Regions from separate parts of the Marinobacter sp. LV10R520-4 genome, predicted to be linked through region 3. Evidence: predicted binding sites of a transcription regulator. Region 3 holds the regulator's gene; each other region holds the start of a gene.
The links. Region 3 encodes sigma-54, which starts transcription at its own class of promoters, with help from an activator protein. Its sites were predicted from a motif close to ANTGGCATNNANNTTGCTNT; they were not measured.
Positions count from the first base shown of each region.

Region 1: flhA (flagellar biosynthesis protein FlhA) is a predicted target of sigma-54. The motif match lies at 2,782-2,801, and genes of this name have one in related genera.
Region 2: glnA (glutamate--ammonia ligase) is a predicted target of sigma-54. The motif match lies at 2,645-2,664, and genes of this name have one in related genera.

Region 1 is NZ_PDJM01000001.1:2,772,686-2,779,685, reverse strand. It holds gene flhF (flagellar biosynthesis protein FlhF) at 1-476, opposite strand, end outside; gene flhA (flagellar biosynthesis protein FlhA) at 534-2,702, opposite strand; gene upp (uracil phosphoribosyltransferase) at 2,941-3,579, shown strand; gene ATG98_RS13585 (uracil-xanthine permease family protein) at 3,582-4,883, shown strand; gene nirK (copper-containing nitrite reductase) at 5,184-6,356, shown strand; gene ATG98_RS13575 (hypothetical protein) at 6,385-7,000, shown strand, end outside.
Region 2 is NZ_PDJM01000001.1:875,078-882,077, reverse strand. It holds gene glnL (nitrogen regulation protein NR(II)) at 1-227, opposite strand, end outside; gene ATG98_RS04125 (DUF4124 domain-containing protein) at 346-867, opposite strand; gene glnA (glutamate--ammonia ligase) at 1,089-2,492, opposite strand; gene typA (translational GTPase TypA) at 3,026-4,837, shown strand; gene pip (prolyl aminopeptidase) at 4,975-5,934, shown strand; gene dtd (D-aminoacyl-tRNA deacylase) at 6,062-6,514, shown strand; gene ATG98_RS04100 (porin) at 6,852-7,000, shown strand, end outside.
Region 3 is NZ_PDJM01000001.1:362,533-369,532, reverse strand. It holds gene mgtE (magnesium transporter) at 1-358, opposite strand, end outside; gene ATG98_RS01745 (HPr family phosphocarrier protein) at 420-689, opposite strand; gene rapZ (RNase adapter RapZ) at 697-1,581, opposite strand; gene ptsN (PTS IIA-like nitrogen regulatory protein PtsN) at 1,624-2,091, opposite strand; gene hpf (ribosome hibernation promoting factor) at 2,176-2,475, opposite strand; gene ATG98_RS01725 (RNA polymerase factor sigma-54) at 2,519-4,051, opposite strand; gene lptB (LPS export ABC transporter ATP-binding protein) at 4,221-4,946, opposite strand; gene lptA (lipopolysaccharide transport periplasmic protein LptA) at 4,924-5,499, opposite strand; gene lptC (LPS export ABC transporter periplasmic protein LptC) at 5,483-6,100, opposite strand; gene ATG98_RS01705 (KdsC family phosphatase) at 6,097-6,705, opposite strand; gene ATG98_RS01700 (KpsF/GutQ family sugar-phosphate isomerase) at 6,705-7,000, opposite strand, start outside.

The DNA of each region.
Region 1 (7,000 bases), 2.4 Mb from region 3:
CGCATGGCCGCCAGTTCCCCGGCATAACCCGCAGGCTGAGCGCTTTGCGCTGCGGCGTTTTCACTACGCCCGTCAGCGCCGGCCGGCAAGGTTCTGCCGCCCTCTGCAAACGGATCTGCGCTGGTCATATCGGCAAAGCCATTAACAGTTTCAGCAATGGAGCCGTAACCGGCCTCGCTTCCGGCGCGCTGCTCGCGCACACCGCGGATGCGATCACGGGAGCGGCCAAGCTCGTCTTCCAGGTGGCGCTGCTGGTCTGCCTGCAGCTCGGCCAGATGGGTGCCGCTGGTGGCTGCCATCGCTTTGTCACCTAAGCGTTGGCGCGCCATGTTTTCGTCGTAATCGAGGGCCGTCACAATTTCAACGCCGCCGTCTACCCGGCGGTTGGAAAGTATCATCGCATCCGGCCCCATGTGTTCGCTGACCTGTTTCAGGGCTGCGGCCATTGTGGGTGCAAAAAAACGTTTTACTTTCATACTTGTTCATCCTTTGCCGGGAACGCGGCTGGCGTTATCCGTGTGTCGTCTGCGCCTTTACTGGCCTACCGACGCTACGATGGTAATCTGTTTGTTATCCGGCACTTCCTGATAAGACAGTACGTGCAGGCGTTCTATGCCGTAACTGGCGAACTTTGCCAGCACCGGCCTCAGCGGGCCGGACACCAGCAGAATCGCTGGTTTACCGAGCACTTCCTGGCGTTGCACGCTGTCTTGCAATGAACGCTGGAGTTTTTCCACCATGTTCGGCTCTAGCACTAGCCCGATATCGTCCTGGGCGCCGGATTGTTGACTCTGCTGCACAGACTTAAGCAATAACTGTTCCAGATCTGGATCCAGGGTAATCACCGGTATTTCGGATTCGTTACCAACGATGCTCTGCACAATCATCCGCCGCAGGGCCTGGCGGGTTACTGTGGTCAAAGCTTTCGGATCCTGACTGCGTGGGTGCAGGTTCACTATGGATTCGGCGATAGAGCGCATATCGCGAATTGGCACCTCTTCTTTCAGCAGATTCTGCAGCACTCGCAGCAACACGCTGATGTTTACCGCTGAGGGCACCAGCTCTTCCGCCAGTTTCGGCGATACTTTTTCCAGTTGGTCCAGCCACTTCTGCACTTCTTCATGGCCCAGCAACTCGTAGGCGTGGGTCTGCAGAACCTGATTCAGGTGAGTAGCCACCACGGTGCTGGCGTCTACCACGGTGTAGCCCAGACTTTGGGCCTGGTCTTTTTTCTCTGGTTCTATCCAGATGGCATCAAGGCCAAAAGCCGGATCTTTGCCCTCTATACCCTCCACTTTGCCAAACACCTGGCCGGGGTCGATGGCCAGCTCACGCTCCGGGTGAATCTCCGCTTCGGCAATGGTGACGCCCATCAGGGTGATGCAGTAAACGTTGGGCATTAAGTCCAGGTTGTCGCGGATATGCACCGAGGGCATCAAAAAACCCAGATCCTGGGACAACTTTTTACGCACGCCTTTAATACGGCTAAGCAGCTGCCCGCCCTGGCTTTTATCCACCAACGGAATAAGCCGGTAACCGACTTCCAGGCCAACAATGTCTACGGTGGCGACGTCGTCCCAGCCCAGCTCGCGATTCTCTGCCGGTGCCGGTAGAGAATCGCTACCGTTGTCGCCGCTGACCAATTCACCACCGCTGGCACGGCCGCCAGTACTTGCACCGCCACGTGCCGGAAAGTTGCCATCCTCTTCTACCGTTTGTTGATTTTTCTTCCAGGTAAACCAGGCCGCCGCCGCCGCCATCGAACCCAGCCCCAGAAATGCTACGTGAGGCATACCAGGAATCAGGCCCAGCAAAATCAGAATACCGGCAGCAATAGCCAGAGCTTTGGGCACATCGAACATTTGTTGCAGAATCTGGCTGCCCATATCCTGGCTGGAGGTGGTACGGGTGACCATAATCGCCGCCGACGTAGACAACAGCAGCGACGGAATTTGGGCCACAAGGCCATCACCGATGGTCAGCAGCGCGTAACGCTCCACCGCCAGGCCGAAATCCAGCCCGTGCTGAGCCATACCAATGGCAATCCCGCCAATGATGTTAATGGCCAGAATAAGCAGGCCCGCGACCGCGTCGCCTTTCACAAATTTCGAAGCACCGTCCATAGAACCGTAGAAATCGGCCTCCTCGGCCACTTCTCTACGGCGGAATTTGGCGTCTTCCTGGTTGATCAAACCGGCGTTCAAGTCGGCGTCGATGGCCATTTGCTTGCCGGGCATAGCGTCCAGGGTAAATCGGGCGCTCACCTCCGACACCCGGCCGGCACCTTTGGTGACCACCAGAAAGTTAATGATCATCAGGATGGCAAACACCACCAGGCCAACCGCGTAGTTACCACCAATCAGCACCGCACCGAAAGACTCAATGACTTTACCGGCCGCATCTCCGCCATTATGGCCTTCGAGCAGCACAATACGGGTAGATGCGACGTTAAGCGCCAGGCGCAGCAAGGTCGCCAGCAGCAAAACCGTGGGGAACGCAGCAAAATCCATCGGCCGCAGGGCGTACACGCACACCAACAGAATCACGATGGACAGGGTTATGTTGAAGGTAAAAAACACGTCCAGCAAAAACGCCGGCACAGGCAGAATCATCATGCCCAGCAGGCCCATCAGCATCAGTGGAACCCCGAGGTTCCCCTTCGCCAGGGATTTGACGTTATTAAAGACTAAAGCTCGATCCATGCCGGATTTCTCTCTAGATTGATCTAAATCGGTCTGATCTGACCTGATTTCTGGCGCTTTTGCGCGTTTGAACAGTTACACCGCAAAAACCATACCAATCCTTAGGAAATCCCCTACAACTTTCTACTGCCGGCAGCCTGACGAAAACCACCAGATACGGTATCCTTTCGCCATTTTGTGTCGTTGCCTTTGTGAACGACCCCGCGCCCTCAATTATCACGACAAACAGGTGACCGCCATGCCCATCCACGAAGTAAAACACCCTCTGATACAGCACAAAATTGGCCTGATGCGCCGTGCCAATATCAGCACCAAGAATTTTCGTGAACTGGCGCAGGAACTGGGTACGCTGCTGACCTACGAGGCCACCAAAGACATGACCCTGAAAAAACAGCAAATTGACGGGTGGGCCGGGCCGGTCACCATTGAACAGATTCAGGGTAAAAAAGTGACCATCGTACCGATTCTGCGCGCCGGCATTGGCATGCTGGACGGCGTACTGGCGCTCTTGCCCGCGGCACGGGTGAGCGTGGTAGGCCAGATCCGCAACGAAGAAACCCTGGAAGCCACCACCTACATGGAAAAACTGGTGGGTGAACTGGACCAACGCATGGCGCTGATTATCGACCCCATGCTGGCCACCGGTGGCTCAATTATCTCGACGATTGATTTGCTGAAAAAAGCCGGCAGCACCGACATTCGCGCGCTGATTCTGGTGGCCGCCCCTGAAGGCGTGAAACGGGTTCTGGCTGCGCATCCGGATGTGTCTATCTACACCGCCTCCATCGACGACGGCCTGAATGAAAAAGGCTATATCCTGCCTGGCTTGGGCGACGCCGGCGACAAGATTTTCGGCACTAAGCAGAAGGACGTTTAAACATGTCCCAGCACGCTAACAAGCATGTTAACGACGCTAACAACCAGCCTGTCGACGAATCTTTTCATGAGCCAGTGTGGAAGCAAGCGTTAGCTGGCTCCCAGATGTTGTTGGTGGCCTTCGGCGCACTGGTGCTGATGCCACTGATCACAGGCATGGACCCGAATGTCGCGCTCTTCACTGCAGGCCTTGGCACCATTATTTTTCACATTGTGACCGGTGGTCAGATTCCGATTTTTCTGGCGTCGTCATTTGCCTTTATTGCCCCGGTAATTGCCTCCAAAGGCAAATTTGGCATGGAAGAAACCATGGGCGGCCTGATGGCGGCGGGTATTTTGTACATTATTCTGAGCGCCCTGGTAAAAGTCCGCGGTACCGGCTTTATTACCCGCCTGCTGCCACCGGTGGTGATTGGCCCGGTAATTATGGTGATTGGCTTGGGGCTGGCACCGGTAGCGGTGCACATGGCGTCTGGCCGCACCGGTGACGGCAGCGTTCAGCTGATTGCGGAAAACACCGCGCTGTGGATTGCGATGATTTCGTTGGTGTGCACCGTAGGCGCTTCGGTGTGGGCAAAAGGTATTTTCCGCCTGATCCCAATCATGTTTGGCGTACTGGTGGGCTATGGCCTGGCAGCCATAATGGGCCTGGTCGATACGACGCCGGTGCAACAAGCACCTTGGCTGGCCATTCCAAACTTTACCGCACCGCAGTTTAGCTGGGGAGCCATTCTGTTCATGATTCCGGTGGCTATCGCTCCGGCTATAGAGCACATTGGTGACGTGCTGGCCATTGGCAACGTCACCCGTAAAAACTACTTGGACAAACCCGGCCTGCACCGCACCCTGCTGGGCGACGGCCTGGCCACCAGCGCCGCCTCGCTGCTAGGTGGCCCGCCCAACACCACCTATTCGGAAGTGACCGGCGCCGTCATGCTGACTCGCAACTTCAATCCAAAAACCATGTGGTGGGCGGCAGTTATTGCCATTGTACTGGCCTTTGTGGGTAAGTTCGGTGCGGTGCTGCAAACCATTCCGGTACCGGTCATGGGCGGCATTCTGTGCCTGCTGTTCGGTTCTATTGCGGTGGTGGGCATGAGCACGCTGATACGCCACCAGGTAGACCTGAACTTGCCGCGCAACCTGGTAATTGTAGGTGTCACCCTGGTATTCGGGATTGGCGGCATGGTGCTGGGCCATCTGGCAGGCATCGCGCTTTGTGCGATTGTGGCCATCGCCCTGAACCTGATTCTGCCGGGCTCACGGGAGGCCTGGGGCAAGGCCATTTACGAAAAGAAAGACTGATCAGCACCCGGCCCCCGCCCCGGGGGTCGGCCAACTTAAGCGTCGCGGCGTCAATTTAACGGCTCGACGACGCCGGCTAACGCTATTTTGGATCACATTCAGCCCGCTATTCTCTACTGCAATTTTTAACAAAATGTTTATTTATTTGATCTCAGTCAATTAGGGTAAAGCTAATTATATCGATTTGATTTCAGTCAATTGTAATTTTGTCGTCTTATCTATGCTCAGATTCCGATGGCTCACTCGATCATTTTGTGCTGTCAACACGCAGAAAAATGCTACTGAATCATGGAGCTAGATATGGAAGGCAAAACCTCAAAATCATCACCAGTTAATGAACAGCGTCGTAACTTTATCAGTGGCTCAATCAGTGCTGGCGTTTTGGGCGCGGGCATTGCAGCAGGGTTAGTGCCAACATTAGCTCAAGCTCAAAGCGGTAAAAAAGTGGACCGTATGGCTAGCTATACCGCTGATCAGCTAGAGCGAGTCAAGCAAGTACTAGTAGTCCCGCCTATGGTGCCTGCGCATGACCAGGTTGCTAAAGGTAAGCCTAAAGTTATTGAAGTGCGCCTTGACGTAGAAGAGAAACAGATAGAACTGGAAAATGGTACTAAGGCTTGGGTATCCGCTTTTAATGGCAGTGTTCCCGGGCCATTAATTGTTTGCCACCAGCACGACTATATTGAATTGACCCTGGTTAACCCTGACACCAACTCGTTAGCCCATAACATAGACCTGCACGCCTCAACGGGCGCCTTGGGCGGCGGCGAGTTAACACTGGTGTCTCCAGGTGAAGAGGTCACCTTCAGATTTAAGGCCACTAAAATAGGCACTTTTATATATCACTGCGCTCCGGGCGGCATAATGACTCCCTGGCACGTCGTCATGGGCATGAATGGCGCCATTATGGTATTGCCACGTGAAGGCTTGAGTGATGGCGACGGTAACAGCTTGACCTACGACAAAGCCTATTATATTGGCGAGCAAGACTTCTACGTTCCTCAAGACGAGTCCGGACAATACAGAGCTTATGACACGGTTATAGGCAGCATGAATGAAACCTTAGACGTGATGAAAACACTCACCCCATCCCATATCGTCTTTAACGGCGCTGTTGGGGCATTAACAGGTGAGAACTCGATGACCGCCAAGCTTGGCGAAACCGTGCTGTTTATACACTCCCAGGCTAACCGTGATACCCGTCCACATATTATTGGTGGTCACGGCGATTATGTCTGGAACTCAGGTTCGTTCGGTGACAGGCCTGCTCGGGATTTAGAAACCTGGCACGTTGCCGGTGGCAGTGCTGGAGCAGCTTTATATACCTTCATGCAACCTGGTCTGTATGTTTATGTAAATCACAATTTGATTGAAGCCATCATGAAAGGTGCTGCCGGCCATATCAAGGTGGACGGCGAATGGAATGATGATTTAATGACCCAGGTTAGCAAGCCTTCAATCATCAGGTCTTAGAAGCTTTTTTAAGCTGTTTAATTAAAGAATGGCTCAAAGAAATTGCGCGAATTCGTGGCTCAGGAATAGCATTTCTAAGCCACGAATTCGAGGCAACCCAGATGCGAAGGGAGATGCCATGCTCAGGGTAATAGGTATTTTGTTACTGGCTATGGTTTACCAAACCGCCACAGCCCAACAAGCCGATGAAAACGCAAAGGATTATCTAGTATACGCCAGCGTATACCAATGGTACGGCGAACTGGACAGCAACGAAAACTGGCGTCAAAACCATCCCCAGGTCACGCTCGATTTTGCAGAATACCCACAAAGCAGTTGGACCCAAGGCGCACACCAGATTCTGGATATAGCGCCCGTATCTGAAGATTCAGCTTCAAATAACCCACCTGCCAGCCATCAAGTACGCATAACCTTAGAGTTCTACCCTGCTGTTGCGGACTCCGATCACGTAACCGGCCAGTATATGCAGCAATTGATCACCTTCAGCCTTGATTACCAGCAAGTGCTCAAGGTAGAAACCGAAATGAATGAGCGCGATGATTTTGAATCTCGCTACATTGCCAGCGCCGATACAAATTTAATTCGCGCGTTTCTTTATAGCTGGACTCAAGGGCTGGATGAGCCTGACTCAGCATCGCTAACAC
Region 2 (7,000 bases), 510 kb from region 3:
CGTCCGTGGTCGGCTGCGGCTTTCAGTCGGCGTTCGGTATCGCCGGCAACCAGCACAATAGCGCTGAAAGCCATGCCATGGCTGCGGGTTGCGCTCACCGCCAGCAGATTTTCAGCGGCCGGGTTCATATAGCGAATAAGCAGATTGCGGTCCATCACCAGCAGCGCGGTGCTAAGGCTGTCAACAATCTGTGGGTAACCGGTCACCGGGTTTGAAGCGTTAGCCATAACAAGCGGGTTCGCTGTATTTGAGTGGGTCTGGCTTTAGCAGACGGCCTGGGTCTAAAAAAAGCAAGAACCGGGCCAGGCTAAGAGTCATTAGCACTACTCACACCCGGGCGAACGCTCAGTTTAGGCGGGAAGGGCGGTGAATGGTGAAGGTAATGCCGGTGCCTGAACCAACCTGAACACCACTACGGTTCACGATGTTGACTCCGGCCTGATGGGTACCGCGGTCCATGTTCTGCACCAAAATAGTGCCTGACGTGCTTTGGCCAACGGGCTGGCCGTCCAGGGTGACTTCGTACTTATGCCCATCGCGCAGTTGCGGGCTGCTGATCACGTTGAATTCTACGTCGCCATTGCCGCTGTTAAACGCCTCGTTATTTCGCGGGTAAGCGATCTTTACCAGCTCATAAAGGGGGCTTGGCGGCTGTTTCTGCTGTGGTTGTTCAAATTGTTCCAGGTCCTGCATTTTCGGCAGCGTAATAGTGGTTACCGGCCTTACCTGTATGGCTTCGGCACCCGAAGAGGGCTCGTCAGAAAAGGTCACATTGCCTTGGGCGTCTACCTGGCGATACACCTCGGCCTGCGCCGCTCCATTGATCAGTAACAGGGTTGCAGCAGCAATCACAATAGCCGGTTTCATCACGCTTTCCTCGGGGCTGTGTATGAGCTTGATTATCAGCGCCCGGGCGCTTTAATTCAACGCTGCTCGGTGACGATGCAGACACAAAAAAATCGCAGGCACAAAAAACCGGAGGAGCTGATGGGCAGCTGCTCCGGTTTTTTTGTGGTGTTGCCAAGGGGGCTTTTGCGGGGACAGATTTGAAATCTGTCCCCGGTTTGTCCCCGATCTGTCCCTGGTCCTTAGCAGGAGTAGTAAAGTTCGAATTCAACCGGGTGAGTGGTCATGTTCATGCGCTCTACGTCAGCACGCTTGAGGTCAATGTAAGCGCGAATCATGTCTTCGGTGAACACGCCGCCACGGGTCAAAAACTCGTGATCGGCTTCCAGGCACTGCAGCGCTTCCTGCAGGGTCTCGGCCACTTTTGGGATGTTCAGTGCTTCTTCTTTTGGCAGATCGTAAAGATCTTTATCCATGGCGTCGCCGGGGTGAATCTTGTTCTGGATGCCGTCCAGGCCAGCCATCATCAGCACTGAAAATGCCAGGTAAGGGTTAGCCGCCGGGTCCGGGAAACGCACTTCAACGCGGCGCGCCTTCGGGCTGTTCACGTAGGGAATCCGGATAGAAGCCGAGCGGTTGCGGGCAGAATAGGCCAGCATCACCGGGGCTTCATAGTGCGGCACCAAACGCTTGTAGCTGTTGGTGGCAGGGTTGGTGAACGCATTAATCGCTTTGGCGTGCTTGATAATGCCGCCAACGTAATGCAATGCCATTTCACTCAGGCCCGCGTAGCTGTCGCCGGCAAACAGGTTCTTGCCATCTTTGCTCAACGACATGTGTACGTGCATGCCTGAACCGTTATCACCCACAACGGGCTTGGGCATAAAGGTCGCGGTTTTGCCGTAGGCATGGGCCACGTTGTGCACGCAGTATTTCAGAATCTGCACTTCATCGGCTTTTCGGGTCAAGGTAGCCGCGCCAACGCCAATTTCACACTGGCCAGCGGTGCCCACTTCGTGGTGGTGCACTTCAATTTCCAGGCCCATAGACGCCATAGCGCCGCACATGGCGCCGCGCAAATCGTGCAGGCTGTCTACCGGAGGCACCGGGAAGTAACCGCCTTTTACCCGCGGGCGATGGCCAGTGTTATTGCCATCAAAATCGTTGCCGGACGACCAGGCAGCCTCTTCGGAATGAATCTCGTACATGGAACCCTGCATGTCGGTCTTCCATTTCACCGAATCGAACACAAAGAACTCGGGCTCTGGGCCAAACAAAGCGCTGTCGGCAATGCCGGTAGACTTCAGGTATTCCTCGGTGCGGCGTGCGACTGAACGAGGGTCGCGCTCGTAGCCTTGCATGGTGGTGGGTTCCACAATGTCGCAGCTGATGTTGACGGTGGATTCTTCGGTGAACGGGTCAACCACGGCGCTGCTGTCATCCGGCATCAGAATCATGTCGGATTCGTTAATACCTTTCCAGCCAGCAATCGAAGAGCCGTCGAACATTTTCCCGTCGATGAAAAAGTCTTCAGAGGCTTCGGTGGCCGGCATGGTTACGTGGTGTTCTTTGCCATGGGTATCGGTAAAGCGCAAGTCGATCCACTTCGCCTCGTGCTGGGTGATCAAATCAATGGTTTTGGACATCTGCATGCTCCGATGGGGGTGTGAAAGCCAATCTGTTTCAGGATTTTTTTTCAGGATTTGCGAAGCTTAGCAAATGCCTGTGTGAGTTACCTGCCTTTTAGGTCGCCGCTATTTGCCTTGTTACTGGCTCTGTTTCGGCCTTTGCACAATGCCAAGCAAACAGCTTGCCAGTTTCCATGTGGCCAAGCCTATAGGCCTGAACCCTACAGAATGACGGGTTAGCGCGCAGGGTGTAATCGCTACCCAGTGCTGTAAGTGGGTGCCCTTGCATCATATTGGTGCGGCTTTCAGTTTTTCGCCCGATACTGGTGCGCACATTGTTCACGAAATAAACATTCACGCGCATATTATCGAAACCGACTTTTCGCTATAATGCGCGGCCCTCATTGTTCTGGCGATTACCTTGTGCCGGAGCCTGGCCACGCCCAGTGCCAGCGAATGGGTTCATTTTATAGATTTGAGACGGTCCAGGTAAGGCCCAGCCTTCTTAGCGCCCTCTCAGGTCATTGTAAGCACGCCGCAGGACTAAAGTTGTGATTGATAAACTTCGTAATATCGCCATTATTGCCCACGTTGACCATGGTAAAACCACGCTGGTCGACAAACTGCTGCGCCTTTCTGGCACATTGGACCGTAAAGAGCTCGAAAGCGAGCGCGTTATGGATTCCAACGATCAGGAAAAAGAACGTGGCATCACCATTCTGGCCAAAAACACCGCGCTAAAATGGAACGGATACGACATCAACATCGTAGACACCCCGGGACACGCCGATTTTGGCGGCGAAGTGGAACGTGTAATGAGCATGGTGGATTGTGTGCTGCTGGTGGTTGATTCCATCGACGGCCCCATGCCACAAACTCGCTTTGTAACCCAAAAAGCCTTTGCTGCGGGTTTGCGTCCGATCGTCATTGTTAACAAAATTGACCGCCCGGGCGCCCGCCCGGATTGGGTTGTAGAGCAGGTATTTGATCTGTTTGACAGCTTGGGCGCTACCGATGAGCAGCTGGACTTCCCGATTGTTTACGCCAGTGCGCTTAACGGTATTTCCGGTTTGGAGCATGAAAACCTGGTCGACAACATGGACCCGGTATTCCAGGCCATCGTTGACCACGTGCCGGCACCGAATGTTGACCGGGAAGGTGCTTTCCAGATGCAGATATCGCAACTGGACTACAGCAGCTTTCTGGGCGTTATCGGTATCGGTCGCATTGCCCGCGGTAAGATAAAAACCAACACACAGGTGATTGCCATCGGCGCCGACGGCAAAAAGCGCCAGGGCCGTATTTTGAAAATTATGGGCCACTCCGGCCTGCATCGGGTTGAAGTGGACGAAGCCCAGGCTGGCGATATTATTTGTATCAGCGGTTTGGACCAGATTCACATCTCCGACACCCTGTGTGACATCAATAACGTAGAGGCTTTGCCGCCGCTGACGGTTGACGAGCCCACCGTGTCCATGACGTTTCAGGTCAACGATTCGCCCTTCTGCGGTAGAGAAGGCAAGTTTGTGACCAGCCGTAACATCAAAGATCGCCTTGAAAAAGAGCTGCTGTACAACGTAGCCCTGCGGGTTGAAGACGGCGACACCATGGACAAATTCAAAGTCTCTGGCCGTGGCGAGCTGCACCTGTCGGTGTTGATTGAAAACATGCGTCGGGAAAACTTCGAACTGGCCGTAGGCCGCCCGGAAGTGGTCATCAAGGTAGTGGATGGGGTAAAGCAAGAGCCCTATGAAAATGTCATCGTTGACATTGAAGAGCAGCACCAAGGCCCGTTGATGGAGCAGTTTGGATTGCGCAGGGGCGAACTCACCAACATGGTCCCCGATGGTAAAGGCCGTATGCGTCTGGAATACACCATTCCGGCCCGCGGTTTGATTGGTTTTCGGAACTCGTTTCTGACCATGACGTCCGGTACCGGTATTCTGACTTCGACCTTCAGCCATTACGGCCCGATCAAGGCCGGCGAAGTCACCAGTCGCCAGAACGGCGTGTTGGTTTCTATGGCCACAGGGACAGCGCTGACTTACTCGCTGGAAACCCTGCAAAGCCGCGGCAAGCTGTTCCTTGACCCAGGCCAGTCTGTTTACGAAGGTCAGCTGTGTGGCATTCACAGCCGCGACAGCGATCTGGTGATCAACCCAACCAAGGGTAAGAAACTGGATAACATGCGCGCGTCTGGCAAAGACGAAGTGATTCCTTTGGTTCCGCCCATCAAGCACACCCTGGAGCAGGCGCTGGAGTTTATTGGTGACGACGAGCTGGTGGAAGTAACGCCCAAGTCGATCCGTTTGCGTAAAAAGCACCTGACTGAAAACGATCGTAAGCGCGCCGGCAAGAAGTAACGCTGGCAGCTTAGTAAAAAACCGGCCGCTGGAAACATCGGTCGGTTTTTTTTGGTGTGCCGTTCACCAATCGTCCCCCCCGCTGCGCGGTAACTTCGCTACACTAACGTCATCATTCCTATGACTGCGGAGCCGCCATGCGCACCTTGTTCCCCGATATAAAGCCCTACGCCACGCATCGGCTAGCGGTTGAAGAGCCCCACCAACTTTACGTTGAAGAAAGCGGTAACCCTGATGGCATACCGGTGCTGTTTATACACGGCGGCCCCGGTGCAGGTTGCGAGGATTACCACCGCCGTTTTTTTGATGCCGAACGGTTTCGCATTATTCTGATGGATCAGCGCGGCGCAGGGCGCTCAACGCCGCTGGCGGAACTTGCCAACAACAGTACCGATCGTTTGATTGCGGATATAGAAACCCTGCGGGAATTTCTGGGTATTGACCAGTGGCTGCTGTTCGGTGGCAGCTGGGGCTCTACCTTAAGCCTGGTGTACGCCCAGACCCATCCGCAGCGGGTAACGGGTATGGTGTTGCGGGGTATTTTTCTGTGCCGGCCCAAAGATATTCACTGGTTCTACCAGAACGGCGCTAGCCGGGTGTTCCCCGACTACTGGGAAGATTACCTGGCGCAGATTCCAGAACACGAGCGTGGCGATATGGTGCCGGCCTACTACAAGCGCCTGACCAGTCGCAATGAACTGGAGCAGATTCAAGCGGCAAAGGCCTGGTCTATTTGGGAAGGACGCTGCGCCACCTTGCACCCCAATCCAGACGTGGTGGAACACTTTGGCCACCCCCACGTGGCAATCGCCCTGGCGCGCATTGAATGCCACTACTTTATGAACCAATCGTTTCTTGAGCCCGACCAAATCGTGCGCGATGCCCACAAGCTGGCAGACATCCCTGCGGTAATTGTGCACGGCCGTTACGACATGGTTTGCCCGCTGGACAATGCCCTGGCTCTTAGTCGCGCCTGGCCAAAAGCCGAGTTGCAGATTATTCGCGATGCCGGCCACAGCGCGTCAGAACCCGCTATTGTGGATGCACTGATGCGTGCAGTGGAAAACCTGGTCGCAAAAACCGAGCAGGCGAGCTGACAAAAACCTGCATACAAAGGTGATAAAGTCAGGTGCTGATCCCCGTGGGGTTGCCATCCCGAGCCAGCATGGATAAACTCTTGCCGTTCCGTAACAAACTGTCGACTCCCACCCACGGGGATTTCGAATGAAAGCACTGCTCCAGCGTGTGACAGAAGCCAAGGTCACCGTCAACGGCAATACCATCGCGAGTATTGGCCGCGGTGTTTTATTGTTACTGGGAATCGAGCAGTCAGACACGCCGCAACAGGCAAAAGACCTGTGCCGGCGAGCCATCAATTATCGTATTTTCCCCGATCAGCAAGGCCGCATGAATCTGAGTCTGAAAAGTCTCGGCGGCAGCCTGCTGGTTGTTCCCCAATTTACCTTGGCCGCCGACACCAGCACTGGCGCCCGTGCCAGCTTTTCTAAAGCAGCCGCACCAGACGCTGCCCGGGATTTGTATAACCAGTTTGTGGTGGAAGCTTCCAGCACCCTGGGTGAAGGCAAAGTGGAACAGGGTAAATTTGGCGCGGATATGCAGGTGGGGCTTATAAACGATGGCCCTGTCACATTTTTACTGCAGTCGAAGGCTGCATGAATAGCCGAAAAATTGTAAAGATAGATTTTTTGATTATTAAATATGCAAAGAAATCGCTAAAAAAGCCGATAAATGCACATTAAGAATTTGCAAAATACCTGCGGGTGTATTAAAAAGGTCATGTAATGTGAAGCATGAAAAATGCTCGCTAACTCATTGAGAGTCAAGCCGGACAATAAGAAATAAGTAGAGAGTTACAACGTCAGTCAGTGTGTGTCACGAAAGTGACACAGAGTTTATGGATGATTTAGTCCACTCAAGCTGGCAAGCGGTATCGAAAATAGAGACTCATCTCGACGTTAAAACCTGAATAAAACCCCAAAAGGAAGACGTAAAAATGAAAAAGACACTAATCGCATCGGCTATCGCCGCGATCTCCTTCTCTGGCGCAGCTGCTGCTCAAGCAACAATGTCTGCTTCTGAAATGGCAGCCAAAATGGATTCTATGCCGCAGGTGTACGGCAACATTCAGTTGGCTGTTGTTTA
Region 3 (7,000 bases):
TGTTCAGAACTTCCTGAATCACCGTGTCGGGGAGCTGCTGAAGTAAGTCGGCCAGATCGTCCGACTCAAAGTCTTCAATCAGATCGGCCAGCTCCTGAGCGTTGAATTTGCTTAGGAAATCGCCCCGAATGTCTTCGTTCAGATACTGAAGAACTTCGCCTTCAAGCTGTTTGTCGACCAGATTCCACAGCAGCGTCCGTTGCCGCGGAGGCGATGATTCCAGCAGGTGAGCGATATCACTGGGGCTGAGGCCGCCATTGAGGATGCGTGCGACCTGTTTCAGGGCGCCACTGTCCAGCGCCTCGCCTAATGAGCGAAGGCGTTGGCGTGCCTGGCTTTTTTCCAGAATATCGGTCATGGCTCATCCGCGGTCAGAAAACGGCTGTATTATAGCGGACTTGCAGGCGCTGCGTGAGCGACTATTCGCCCTCGCCAAAGTAATCGTTGATCAGTTCTGTCAACGCAATGATGGCCTGTTGCTCGTCTTCACCGTCGGCAATCAGTTCTACTTCGGTGCCCTGGCTGGCGGCGAGCATCATCACCTGCATGATGTTTTTGGCGTCTACTTCACGGCCTTTACCGGCGATTCTGACTTTGCTTTGGTGAGCAGACGCTGTGGCCACCAGTTTGGCCGTTGCGCGGGCGTGCAGGCCCAGTTTGTTGATGATAAACAGATGGCGTCGGATCATGGTTGAATCAGGCGTCCTGTACGGTTTTCAGGTGTAACAGTTCGGAGTGACGCACTTGCACGTTGTTGCTGTGCTGGCGGAAGTGGGCACCTATCTGCTCGCAGACGTAAACCGAGCGGTGCTGGCCGCCAGTACAGCCAATGGATATGGTCATATAGCTGCGGTTGCTGTCGGCAAATGCCGGTAGCCACGAGGTCAGAAAAGCGATGATTTCCTGAACCATTTTTGCGCTCATGGGTTCGTTTTCCAAAAACTCGATCACCGGCTGGTCCATGCCGGTGAACTTGCGCAGAGAGGTGTCCCAGTGGGGGTTAGGCAGGCAACGCACGTCAAATACGTAGTCTGAATCAACCGGTACGCCGTGCTTGAAGCCAAACGACTGGAACAGCAGCGCCAGTTCCTGATCTTTGCGGCCGACCACCCGCTGTTTGACCATGTCCCGCAACTCGTACATGCCCATGCCAGTGGTGTTGATGTACAGGTCAGCCAGGTTCGACAAGGGTTCCAGCAGTTTTTTTTCCGAGCTGATGGCTTCGCGCAGTGACGTCTGATCGTCGCTCAGAGGATGCTTTCGTCGGGTAGCATGAAAGCGTTGCAGCAAAGATTGCTCGTCGGCGTCCAGAAATATGATTTCAGCGCTGACGCCGGTGTCCTTCAGGCGTCCGTGAATATCTTCGAAATTGGCAAGCTCACCGGACAGGTTGCGCGCGTCTATACTTACTGCCATTTTTTGCAAGCGGCCGGCCGGCTCTTGTGCGGCCGTTTCTTTGGTCAGCGGGAACAGCAAGCCAATGGGTAAATTGTCGATGCAGTAAAAACCTAGGTCTTCAAGTACGTGCAACGCCGTACTTTTACCCGATCCGGAACGGCCGCTGACAATAATCAGTTTCATCGTTAATAACTCTTTAGGTGCGAACGGTCGGAGTAGGACAGATCAGCGTCCGGAGGTCATGCGCTGAAATAGGGTAATGGCATCTTCCGATTGGCGCAGGCGGTCGCAAAAAGCCCGATCGTTGAACTTTTCTGCAAGCTGGCTAAGCAGCTCAAGGTGCTCGCTGGTGGCTTCTTTTGGCACAACCAGGGCAAAAACCAAATCTACCGGCTGGTTGTCAATGGCATCGAAATCCACGCTTTCGCTGAGAGTGATCAGCAGGCCAATAACGTGCTCCAGGCCTTCCAGGCGGCAGTGGGGGATGGCGATGCCCTGGCCGATTCCGGTGGAACCCAGGCGCTCGCGGGCAATCAGATTGCTGAATATCTGAGTGTCGCCCAAGGTGGCGTTATGCAGGTGAATCTGCTCTGCAATAAACTCAAGAACCCTTTTCTTGCTGGACGCTGGTACGTTGCAAAGTGTCAGTTCCGGGGCAAGGATGGTTTCTATGGTCAGGGATGTCTCGCTCATGGGTCGACGGCACTTCCATTAAAAAAAGGCTGCAGCATGGTGTCATGCCGCAGCGCGTGAAGCGTTTACGCGTTGTGTCCGGTGTTAGTTACCATGCATCCGGGACACTTGCTTTTCTTTGTGCTTGAGGATCTGGCGGTCCAGTTTGTCCACCAGAGCGTCAATCGCTGCGTACATATCTTCGGTTTCGGCCTTGGCGTGCAATTCGCCACCGCTGATATTTACGGTAGCTTCGGCTATCTGGCGCAATTTTTCCACCTGCAGAATCACATTGGTGTTGCTAATCTGGTCGAAGTGGCGCTCCAGGCGCTGGAACTTTTCGTTCACGTAATCTTTGAGTGCTTCGGTCAGTTCTACATGATGGCCTGAAATGTTGAGTTGCATAGGCTTCTCCTGCTATTGCATCGGTGTTGTTACATTGGCGCTGCTACACCAGTCGCTTTCTTTCATTAGAGGGAGGTATTTGCAGTGCCTCCCGGTATTTGGCCACGGTACGCCGTGCCACTTGGATTCCCTGTTCCCCAAGCATGGCCGCAATCTTGCTGTCGCTCAACGGTTTTTTGGAGGTTTCGACTGCTATCAGTTTTTTTATCATGGCGCGGATAGCGGTTGAGGAACATTCTCCGCCAGCGTCGGTGCTGACATGGCTGGAGAAAAAATATTTGAGCTCAAAAATGCCGCGAGGTGTGTGCATGAACTTCTGGGTGGTCACCCGGGAGATGGTAGATTCATGCATTTCTACGGCTTGGGCGATTTCCGAGAGGATCAACGGTTTCATGGCTTCTTCACCCTGGTCCAGAAATCCCTGTTGATATTCCACAATACGGGTAGCCACTTTCAGCAGCGTTTCGTTGCGGCTCTGCAAGCTTTTGATGAACCATTTAGCCTCTTGTAACTGATCGCGCATGTAGGTGTTGTCAGCGCTGCTATCGGCGCGCTTTATCAATGAAGCATAGCTGGCATTGACGCGAATGCGCGGTGCAATTTCTGGATTCAGCTCTACCCGCCAGCGATCGTTGCGCTTGTACACAATGACGTCTGGAATGACGTAGTCCGGTTCGGTCCGGTCAATCACATCACCGGGGCGCGGGTTCAAGCTGGTAATCAGCGCCAGTACGTGTTTTAGCTGGTCTTCTTTCAGGCGGCTACGGCGCAGCAGTTGGGCGTAGTCACGGTTACCCAGCAGGCTGATGTAGTGGGTGATCACCATGCGCGCCTGAGCAACCCAAGGGGTGTCTGGCGGCATCTGGTTCAGCTGGATCAGCAGGCATTCCTGCAGGTCACGACCAAACACACCGGGGGGGTCAAAAAACTGCAGGCGCCTGAGTACCGCTTTCAGTTCATCCAGTTCCAGCGGGTCGTCGTCGTGCTCGTCCTGCAGGCCGGTATAAATCTCGGCCAGCGAGCTGGTCAGGTAGCCACGCTCGTCAACGGCGTCCATCAGGGCATGAGCCACGGCGCGGTCGCGGTCGGTCATGGTGGTCAGGTTGAGCTGCCACTCCAGGTGATCGCGCAGGGTTTCAGTAGGCGAGTTGCGGGTTTCAAAATCGTAGTCGTTATCGTCGCCATTGCTGCTGGCCGGTGCCGGCGCCGACTGGTATACGTCGTCCCAGGCGGTATCTACCGGTAGGTCGTCTGGCAGGGTATCGGGGATTTCGTTTTCGCTGGCCCAGTCGGGACCGTTTTCGTTTTCGTCCCAGTCTTTGCTGGTGTCTGGAGAGGTCTCTGCTGCGCTGGCGTCCGAATTTTGATCGTTGTTAGTGTCGGCGTGCGTAGGTTCCTCATCGCCGTGATCGTCGTCTTCCGGTGCTTCCAGCATGGGATTGGACTCCAGTGCCTGCTGGATTTCCTGCTGCAAGTCGAGGGTGGAAAGCTGTAGCAGGCGAATTGCCTGCTGGAGCTGGGGCGTCATGGTCAGGCTCTGGCCCAGCTTGAGCTGCAAAGAAGCTTTCATCACCATTCTTGGAAGTCCATTACTCGATCGGTTGGCGCGTGGCAGCCGCAAAAAAAAGTTGGCTAACCGGGGTTTGCGTTCACAAGCAAGTTCTCTGCCGAGTCTACTAGAGTTCGCCGGGGAATCAACCGATTCACCTTTTACGATGTCACGGTATGCACACTTTGAGGATCTATTACAGCCGGAATTCATTGCCCAGATAGACTTCTTTTACCTGTTGATTGGCAAAAATTTCGGCGGAGCTGCCGGAGGCAATAATATGGCCGCCGGATACAATATAAGCGTTTTCGCAGATGTCCAGGGTGTCGCGCACGTTGTGGTCGGTGATCAGTACGCCTATGCCTTTGTCTCGCAGATGGCGAATGATTTGCTTGATGTCGCTCACCGATATTGGGTCTACCCCGGCGAAGGGTTCGTCCAGCAGGATAAACGCGGGCTCCATAGCCAGAGCGCGAGCAATTTCAACCCGGCGACGCTCCCCCCCAGACAGCGCCATTCCCAAACTGTCGCGGATGTGATTGATGTGAAACTCAGCTAGCAGTTCCTCCAGTTTTGCCTCGCGCTCGGCCCGCTTCATACTTTTTCGGGTTTCCAGAATGGCCATGATGTTGTCGCGCACGCTGAGCTTGCGGAACACCGAGGCTTCCTGGGGCAGGTAGCCAATGCCTTTTCGTGCCCGGCCGTGCATGGGCAGCGGAGTGATGTCCTGGTTATCGATCGTAATGCGGCCGCGGTCAGCCTGCACCAGCCCGACAATCATATAAAAGCAGGTGGTTTTGCCGGCACCGTTAGGGCCCAGCAGTCCTACGATTTCGCCGCTGCGAATTTCCAGCGAGACGTCAATCACCACTTTTTTCTGTTTGTAGCTTTTTGCCAGATTACTGGCTCTGAGAACGGCCATCGGATTCCTGTGTGCTGCGCGGCTGGATCGTCATTTCTACCCGGCCTGACCCGGAGCCTGCTTCGGTACTGCCTTGGGCAGTGACGACGCGGTTCACGGTGTCGTAAAGAATCAGCTCACCGCGAAAAATATTGCCAGTTTGCCTGATCACTGCGTCGCGTTCAAAGGTCAGCTGCTTCTCGGCAGCAGACCAGGTTATGGAGAGGGCTTTTGCGTCGGTTTCCCCTTTTCCGTTGGCTGTGGGCTGAACGTAGTGGGCCGGGGTACCGGTGGCTTCAATGCGGTTAAGCCCGTTTATGTCGCGGTAGAGCACCACCTCTTGAGCAAACAGCCTGGTGTCCCCTTGCACCAGTTCAACATCGCCGGTGTAGGTTGCCACGCCTTTGGCGTCATCCAGCCGTGCTGAATTGGCGGCCACGTTGATGGGAATGTTGGAATCAAGATCAAACGCCAGGCCCGGCGTGCTGACGAGCAGGCCTGCCAGCCCGAGGCTCATGCCCCGGCCTCGCACGCGACGCCAAAAGGGGGTGTTACGTTCAGTTGCCAGTTTCATAGCGTCCTTTTACCTGGGAATCTAGTTCCAGAATACGTTCATTGAGCCAGGCTTTCATACCCGTGGCGTTGGTAGTTCCGGTGGCGTCAACGATTTCGACGGGAGCATCGGTGTACGCCATATTGGTGCGGTTATCCAGCGTTAATGTGGTGGTGGTCAAGATGGCGCTGCGCTCGCCAATCTGTCGGACAATGCGCACATCACCCTCAAGCTCCAGCAGACTGTTGCCATCGCGCAGTTTGCCGTGTTTGGCGGTGAGCTGCCAGGGTTCTGAACCGGGCTGGCCTTGGATCGTGGCTTGTGGCTCGGCCATAATGGCGTAGTCGGTGGTCTCGAATTGTTCAATGCGGGGGCTGACAAACTGGATCTTGATGGTGCCTTGTTCGTCGTACGAGGTGTACAGGGCATCCACCACAAAGCTGTCGGGCTCGCTATCACCGCGCAGTTCGCTATCTTGCGTTGGCATCGGCAGTTCGTTGTCGCTGTGCCACAGCAGGGCAACGGTGGCAATGACAGTGGCCAAAAGGGCAACCGTTCGCCACCTGGGGCGTTGTTCCGGTAACAGCGCAACAAGCAGGCTGCCGCCTTTACCAAAGCTCATAGCCGGCTTTCCAAGTCGCAGGAGGGCTCAAGGCGGGTTTCAAGGTAGGGCGCGAGGGCCGTGTCGAGCTTGCCTTGGGCCGCAAGAATCAGGTCGCAGGCTTCGCGCACGGCGCCTTCACCGCCGCGACTGCGGGTGCAGAAATCGGCGTGCTCCTGTAGCAACCAATAACCGTTAGGCACAGTAATGCCCAGGCCGGCGTAGCGAAGCGCTGGCAAATCAGGCAAATCGTCGCCCATATATGCAATATCACTGGCCGGGATACCCAGCAGATCGACAATTTCCAGCAGTGCGGTGCGTTTGTCTTCGCGGCCTTGCAACAGGTGAGGAATGCCCAGGTCGGTCATGCGTTTTTCGGTCAGTGGTGAGCGCCTTCCGGTAATGACAGCAACCGTAATGCCTGCGGCCATCAGTTGTTTGAGTCCGAGCCCGTCGAGAATGTTGAAGGCTTTTAGCTCGTCACCGCTGGCACTGAAGTAAACCTTGCCATCGCTCATAATGCCATCCACATCCAGAGCAATCAGGCGAATGTTGGCTGCCTTGGCGAGCACACTGGTCGGCCATTGCGGGCGGCCATGAGTGTTGCCGACAATCGAAGTGTCCATTAAATGACTCCAGCACGCAGTAGGTCGTGCATGTTCAAGGCTCCCACCAGCTCACCCTGTTCATTGACTACTGGCAGGGCGCTGATTTTCATTTCTTCCATAATATTCAGAGCTTCCGCCGCCAGTTGGTCGGCGCGGATGGTTTTGCCGTTACGGGTCATCAGTTGTTCTATTGCGGTGGTGTGTACGTCTACGTTTTTATCCAGGCTGCGGCGCAGGTCGCCGTCAGTGAATACACCTATCAGGGCGCCGTTACTGTCCACCACAGTGGTCATGCCCAGACCCTTGCGGGAAA